Regions from separate parts of the Moritella sp. Urea-trap-13 genome, predicted to be linked through region 2. Evidence: predicted binding sites of a transcription regulator. Region 2 holds the regulator's gene; each other region holds the start of a gene.

Region 1 (2,277 bases), on a different contig from region 2:
TCCTAAATTAATTCTGTAAGGTGGCACGTAATGACAGACGAATGATATCTTCACAACTCATACTTGGCTGTGCAACTTGTTTGATCATCTTCGCGACTTGCGCAGGTTTATAGCCTAAACCAACCAAGGCCGCTTCCGCTTCTTCAATCGCATTTGATGCTGTATTACCATAGCCTTGGAGTTGGGCTTTATCCGCTTCAGGGGTAAATAAATCTTGCGTCACCCAGTTTTTAAGGCGATCGCGCATTTCAACTAATAAACGTTCGGCCGTCTTTTTACCGACACCCGGTAATTTAATTAAACTGTTAATATCATCGTGTTCAACACAGTGAGCAAATTGGTTGGCGGTCATACCCGACAAAATAGCCAACGCCAGTTTAGGACCAACACCGTTCACTTTAATCAATTCACGGAACATTAAACGTTCCATCTTGTTGTTAAAGCCATAAAGCAATTGAGCGTCTTCTCGAACCACAAAATGGGTGTAAACGATCACTTCGCTATCAACATCACCAAGCTCATAAAAGCAGCTCATTGGCAGTTGAACTTCATAACCGACACCATTTACTTCAAGTAAAATTTCCGGTGGTTGCTTTTCTAATAAAGTGCCACGTAAACGTCCAATCACAATTATTTTCCAACATGTTAAATACGAATATAATGTTCAATAGCATAATAAAATACTGGTTAAATATCCAGATCTTTTATCTCAACGTCAAAATACCTAAGGTTATTAATTGAAGCGTCCGCGTGCTGTTCCTTTGACTTTACCCGCCATATTTATCAAAGTACGTAAACTCTGCGCATGGCATAATGCCACAGCCAGTCCATCAGCAGCATCCGCTTGTGGCGTACCAGGTAACTTGAGTAGATTCACCACCATTTGCTGGACTTGTTCTTTATCCGCGCCACCGTTACCTACGACGGCTTGCTTGATCTGACGGGCGGTATACTCCCCCACTTCCAAATCATTTGATACCGCAGCAACAATAGCGGCACCACGGGCTTGACCCAACTTCAATGCCGATGCCGCATTTTTACCCATGAATACATCTTCAATGGCAAATTTATCGGGCTGGAATTGAATAATGATTTCACTCACACCCGCATGAATTTGCTTTAATCTTTCCGGTAAGTTCTCACCAGAGGTGCGGATACAACCGCTACCCAAATATTGGAACTTGCCGTGTATATGTTGGATCACGCCATACCCGGTGATACGCGAACCGGGATCAATGCCAAGAATAATGCTCATAGTCAATTTTCTTCAAATGTCATGTTTATAATTACAGTATACCTGCTCCTCAGCTTGAAACCTAAACGCACTAACACATCCAGCATGCCGGAAGAATAATGTGTATAAATCAAACAGTAAAAACGGCTAATCAGGCGTTGCATTTTTCGTCATGTTGTAAAGAAGTGTATTTCAAATCATTTGGCCATATTGATACATTGTCAATCAGGGCTAGCTTGCTATAATGCGGTTTTTACGATGTACCTTGTGGGGCTAAAATGAAAAGAGTCGTGTTATATACACAGAAAAAGTGTCCAAATTGCGATACGGCGAAGCGCTACTTAGATGAAAAAAGGATCCCGTATCGTTTATGCAGTGTAAACGACCCACGCGGCAGTAAAGAATTAGCCGCTATTGGTGGTCGTGGCGTACCAACGCTTAAGATTGGTGACCAAGTATTACGTGGATTCTCAATTAAAACATTCGAAAATGTATATCGCGATTAATCTCGCGCACGGACCTGACTGTTATTACACTTATTGTTAATGGCAGTATTTAATCATTACTTATGAATATGGATAATAGATCATGAAGAATCGCATTGCTCAGCTAGGACTTATAATCAGTTTATTGTTTTCAACTTTAGTAAACAGTGCTGAGATAGACAACATCGAGCTTAAAGTGACCATGAAGCAAATGAGATTAGCGTATACTCAAGCAATGAAAACAACATCAGCGGATGAATTCACTACTCGTATTGATGAAATGAGTAAAATGCTAGCCGTAGCGCAAAGCTATAACTTTTCACCTGATCGTGCAGAAATGTCACATCAAGGTTTGGATAAAGTAGAATCAATATTGAACAGCATTCAACAAACCGATATTACCGAAGAAAATCTTACGGTTGCCAAAAGCAAACTAGAAGATGTTGATAGCTTAAGAAAAGAATACCACAAGAAAAGTAAACCAAGCGTATGGCAGCTTATTTTCGGTTAATACTGAGCAGCCGCTAATATAAACACTTATATACGTTATTTGACGGT
Region 2 (2,277 bases):
GCCAGGATTTAACTTTAGCAGCTCAGCTTCCATCACCTCCAAGCCTTCGAGACACTCTTCAATAAACACTTGTTGGAATTGTTTAAGATCGATATCCATGCTTACCTCAATACTTTTTGTACGGTAGCAATGAGTTTTTCTGGATTAAAAGGTTTTACTATCCAGCCTGTTGCACCAGCAGATTTTCCTGCCATTTTCTTATCGGTGCCGGACTCAGTCGTTAACATTAGAATTGGCGTAAATTTATAAGCACTTTCATTACGTAATCGACTAATTAAGCTAATACCATCCATACGTGGCATATTAATATCTGAAATAATAAGGTCAAAGTGTCCAGTTTTTGCTTTTTCTAAACCATCAACACCATCGACGGCTGAATCAACCTCATAACCTGCCTGTTTTAAAGTAAACAGTACCATTTCACGAATGGATACCGAATCATCTACAGCTAATATTCGTTTCATTAGAGCGCCTCACATTGATGCGTAATTAAAGTCCGTTTCAAACCCTAACGCTTTCACCACCGCCATAAACTTATCCGACGGAGATAGAAACACGAGTGTTGTATTATGTATCGCTAGATGTTGAGCATAAGCATAAAAAAGCTGGCAAGAAGCACTGTCAATATGAGTCACATGACGCGCATCGAAACGTTGAGGTTCGGTATTGATAGATAACGAATCAAGTGTTTCCTTAAGTGTGGTGATCGCGGATATATCGATCTTTTCACCTAATTCCATGGTGATAGGGCTTTGTTCCATAAACTAATCCTGTATTTACGCAAACGTATCAGAAAATAAATTCGTTCATTCTTTTATAACTCATGTTGAGTATAGGAAAAGATTTTATAAATAAGCAGGCGATAGGGAGAACTGTGACCTGAGAACAGGATTTGAAATGCTTTTCTATAGGTTACAGACAAATAGTGAGGATATATGAATAAAAAGATAGATAGTCAATAATGGGATCATTAACTATCTACCCTCAACGCAATAGCATAAATAGAGTGTAATTACATCCAATCGGTATTACGAATAATACCTACGGCTACACCTTCAATATCAAAGCTTTGGAAATTTAAATCAACACGTATTGTGCTCATTTCATCATTTTCAGGATGCAATAATATTTCACTGCCTTGCTGCTCAAAGCGTTTTACCGTTACTTCATCATCGACACGAGCAACAACAACTTGGCCTTTACTAATGTTTTTGGTTTTATGTACAGCTAATAAATCGCCATCCATAATACCGATATTACGCATACTCTCACCACGAACCCGCAATAAAAAATCTGCATTAGGGGTGAACATCGATGGATCGACATTGTAGTGCGCTTCAATATGCTCTTGCGCTAAAATAGGCTCACCAGCGGCAACTTGGCCGATTAAGGGTAAACCACTCTCATTACTGGCTTCTTCGGCATTAACCAACAGGCGAATACCACGTGACGTGCCCGCTAAAATTTCAATATGACCTTTTCGTGCCAATGCTTTTAAATGTTCTTCAGCCGCATTCGGAGAACGAAAACCAAGTTCCTTCGCAATTTCAGCTCGGGTTGGTGGCATACCGGTATTTTTAATATGTTGCTTAACTAATTCAAGTACTTCTGCTTGTCTTTGTGTCAATGCTTTCATCATGTACCCTAACTGGTTTTATATACAGTTTCTTGTAATTATATACAGTAATATCAAGTTTGCAATATAAGCGGTAGGGATATCAGAATAATAATGAATTAATCGCTTGCAGGCGCTTAAACACAGATTTATAGGCACGCATCTGATATTATTGGAGTAAGCACTCTCGCATTTTAAACAACAGAATGACAACACCTATGCAACAAACACCATCAATGTTAAGTCGAAGTTTCGTTAATGGCTTAGTTAAATCTCAGTACGTACCAGATAATCCGGTTGATGCGCTAAAGTTAGATTTAACGCGTCCCATTGTTTACGCATTAAAAACTAAATCAATGACGGATCTCGTCGCATTACAACGCGCCTGTAAAGAACTAGGCTTACCAGATCCGCTCACACCAATAAAAGTGAACGGGGTCATCATTCCCAGCTATGTTTGCTTAGATAACCCTGCGCCACTGTTTGGCAAAGCCAGAGATACCGATGTATTCTTTGAAAAATTTCAACAGCTATTACGTTTACATAAAGACGATAAAGCCCTTGATATTCAATTGATGCCCGTAGCTCTATTTTGGGGCCGAGCACCAGGTAAAGAAGGTCAAGTACCACTACTATCACTAGCCAACAGTATTTCGCCAAGT
Region 3 (2,277 bases), on a different contig from region 2:
GTTTAATGTCGATGTTTCTGTTAGCGTGTTATTGGTTTTTTGATAGATGCTGGTGGAACTGACAAAAATAAATTTACCCACGTGATATTGTTTTAACATTAGCAGTAATTGCGTTATTTGCTCTGCCAACGGGCTATCTGCATGATTACCGCGGCTCGCGGGTAACAGACAGACGGCAATATCTTTATTGGCTAATAAACTCTGCCAATCACCTTGTGGCTCACTGGTCAGTGTTGCGCTAACCGCTGGAATACCCTGAGCGACTAAGTTTGCTGTTTTGTCGGCATGACTGCAACTTACTGTTAACGGGTAGTCTTGCGCACGTAATGCACGTGCTAGCGGTTTACCTAACCAGCCAGCGCCTATGATGGCAATGCTGGGTAATTTATTTGTGCTCATATCAATCGCCTGTATATCAAGTTAGATACAAGCGTAACGATTTTTTGTTACAATAGCGATTGATAACCTGTCGTCACCTAAACTAAAGAGAAAACCATGAGTAGATTTATAGATAGCTGGGCTATCGTGCATATTGATGATTCTTACAATGCATCAGTATTAGGTAGCAGAGGCACCAAGCTACACTGGTGTAGTGGCCGTAAAGAAGCTATAGAGTTTATTTATGGCGAGTACTTGGCTATTCTAGCTGACACTGGCGAGATGGATGGTGAGTTAGTGTTTGCCGCGAAGCAACGCTTTAAGGTATTACAAGCACAAACAAATTCAGATGAAGAATGGATTGAACACGTTAACGAGCTAACCATCGATTTACGCCATATTGTTTGGTTTGGTAGCATTGCCGACATGGCAGAATTGAATAATGACTTCGCCTGTGCAGTACGTGAAGTATATTGGGAAGAGTTCGGCGAATATGACGAAGATGATCCAACAGCCTTTGTACCTGAAGATGAATGGCTTAACTTGTCTGAAGCTTTAGTGGAATATTTAGGCCGCGCAATCGTCTAATGTAATGACACTGTTTACTGGCAACAGATTAACGTATCGAATTTTGCTTAATACGTTAATCTATTCTTACTACTCCGCATTTTTAAGTCATAGACTTACACATCAAAATTAGCTACATTAACTGTTTATTCATACAGTCAGTAATTGCTAACATCATGAAACTTTATATTGCCGAAAAACCCAGCCTTGGTCGTGCTATTGCCGACGTATTACCCAAACCTCACAAAAAACAACAAGGTTATATTGAGGTTGGTAATGGCGATGTAGTGTCTTGGTGTATTGGTCACCTACTCGAACAAGCCGAACCTGACGCTTATGATGATGCTTATAAAAAATGGCGTTTAGAACACCTACCGATCGTACCTGAAACTTGGCAATTAAAGAAAAAACCGAATACCAGTAAACAGCTAACCGTATTAAGAGGGCTTGTCAAAAAAGCCACTAGTTTGGTGCATGCGGGTGATCCTGACAGAGAAGGGCAGTTGCTGGTGGATGAAGTGATTGAGTTTCTTAAAACACCGGCAAAAAAGAAAAATACCGCGCAACGCCTGTTAATTAGCGATATGAACCCCGCAGCGGTAACCAAAGCCTTAAATAATCTACAACTCAACAGCGATTACATTCCTTTGTCGGTATCCGCTTTAGCGCGTTCGCGTGCCGATTGGCTCTATGGCATGAACATGACTCGTGCTTATACCTTGCAAGGCCAAAAAGTCGGGTATCAGGGTGTCTTGTCGGTCGGGCGAGTGCAAACCCCTATCTTAGGGTTAGTGGTCAGGCGTGATATCGAGATAGCCAATTTTGTCAGTAAGCCTTTCTACGAAGTATTGGCGCATCTACAAACCCAGCAGCAAGACGCATTTACAGCCAAGTGGAAACCGAGCGAAGCCTGTCGTCCGTATATGGATGAGGATGGTCGGGTATTGGTAAAAAAATTAGCTGAAAATGTGGTGAGTCGTGTCCAAGGTCAAATGGGCGAAGTGACCAAGCTGGAAAAGAAAAACAAACAACAAGCAGCGCCACTTCCTTACAATTTATCGTCACTACAGATTGATGGCGCTAAGCGTTTTGGCATGAGCGCGCAGCAAGTATTAGATACCTGCCAAGCCTTATACGAGCGTCATAAACTCATAACGTATCCACGTTCTGATAGCCGTTATTTACCCAAAGAACATTATGCTCATCGTGGCAGTGTGATTAAGGCGATAGCTAATACCAGCAGCTCATTAAATCAAGCTGCGCTAAATGCGGATCAGAGTTTACGCAGCAAAGCTTGGAACGATGGCAAGGTGGAGGCGCATCATGCCATTA

The links. Region 2 encodes LexA, which represses DNA repair genes until DNA is damaged. Its sites were predicted from a motif close to TACTGTATNNNNATACAGTA; they were not measured.
Region 1: a site for LexA is predicted at 1,275-1,294, ahead of ruvC (crossover junction endodeoxyribonuclease RuvC). Genes of this name have one in related genera too.
Region 3: a site for LexA is predicted at 1,086-1,105, ahead of CXF93_RS15585 (DNA topoisomerase III). Genes of this name have one in related genera too.

Annotation. Positions count from the first base shown of each region.
Region 1 is NZ_PJCA01000035.1:76,336-78,612, reverse strand. Features, by position in the region: gene ruvA (Holliday junction branch migration protein RuvA) at 8-628, opposite strand; gene ruvC (crossover junction endodeoxyribonuclease RuvC) at 734-1,255, opposite strand; gene CXF93_RS16590 (glutaredoxin family protein) at 1,513-1,740, shown strand; gene CXF93_RS16585 (cytochrome b562) at 1,823-2,230, shown strand.
Region 2 is NZ_PJCA01000028.1:18,159-20,435, forward strand. Features, by position in the region: gene CXF93_RS06095 (chemotaxis protein CheA) at 1-99, opposite strand, end outside; gene CXF93_RS06100 (response regulator) at 102-464, opposite strand; gene CXF93_RS06105 (lipid asymmetry maintenance protein MlaB) at 474-761, opposite strand; gene lexA (transcriptional repressor LexA) at 1,013-1,636, opposite strand; gene plsB (glycerol-3-phosphate 1-O-acyltransferase PlsB) at 1,834-2,277, shown strand, end outside.
Region 3 is NZ_PJCA01000033.1:20,596-22,872, forward strand. Features, by position in the region: gene CXF93_RS15575 (NAD(P)H-binding protein) at 1-399, opposite strand, end outside; gene CXF93_RS15580 (hypothetical protein) at 496-966, shown strand; gene CXF93_RS15585 (DNA topoisomerase III) at 1,122-2,277, shown strand, end outside.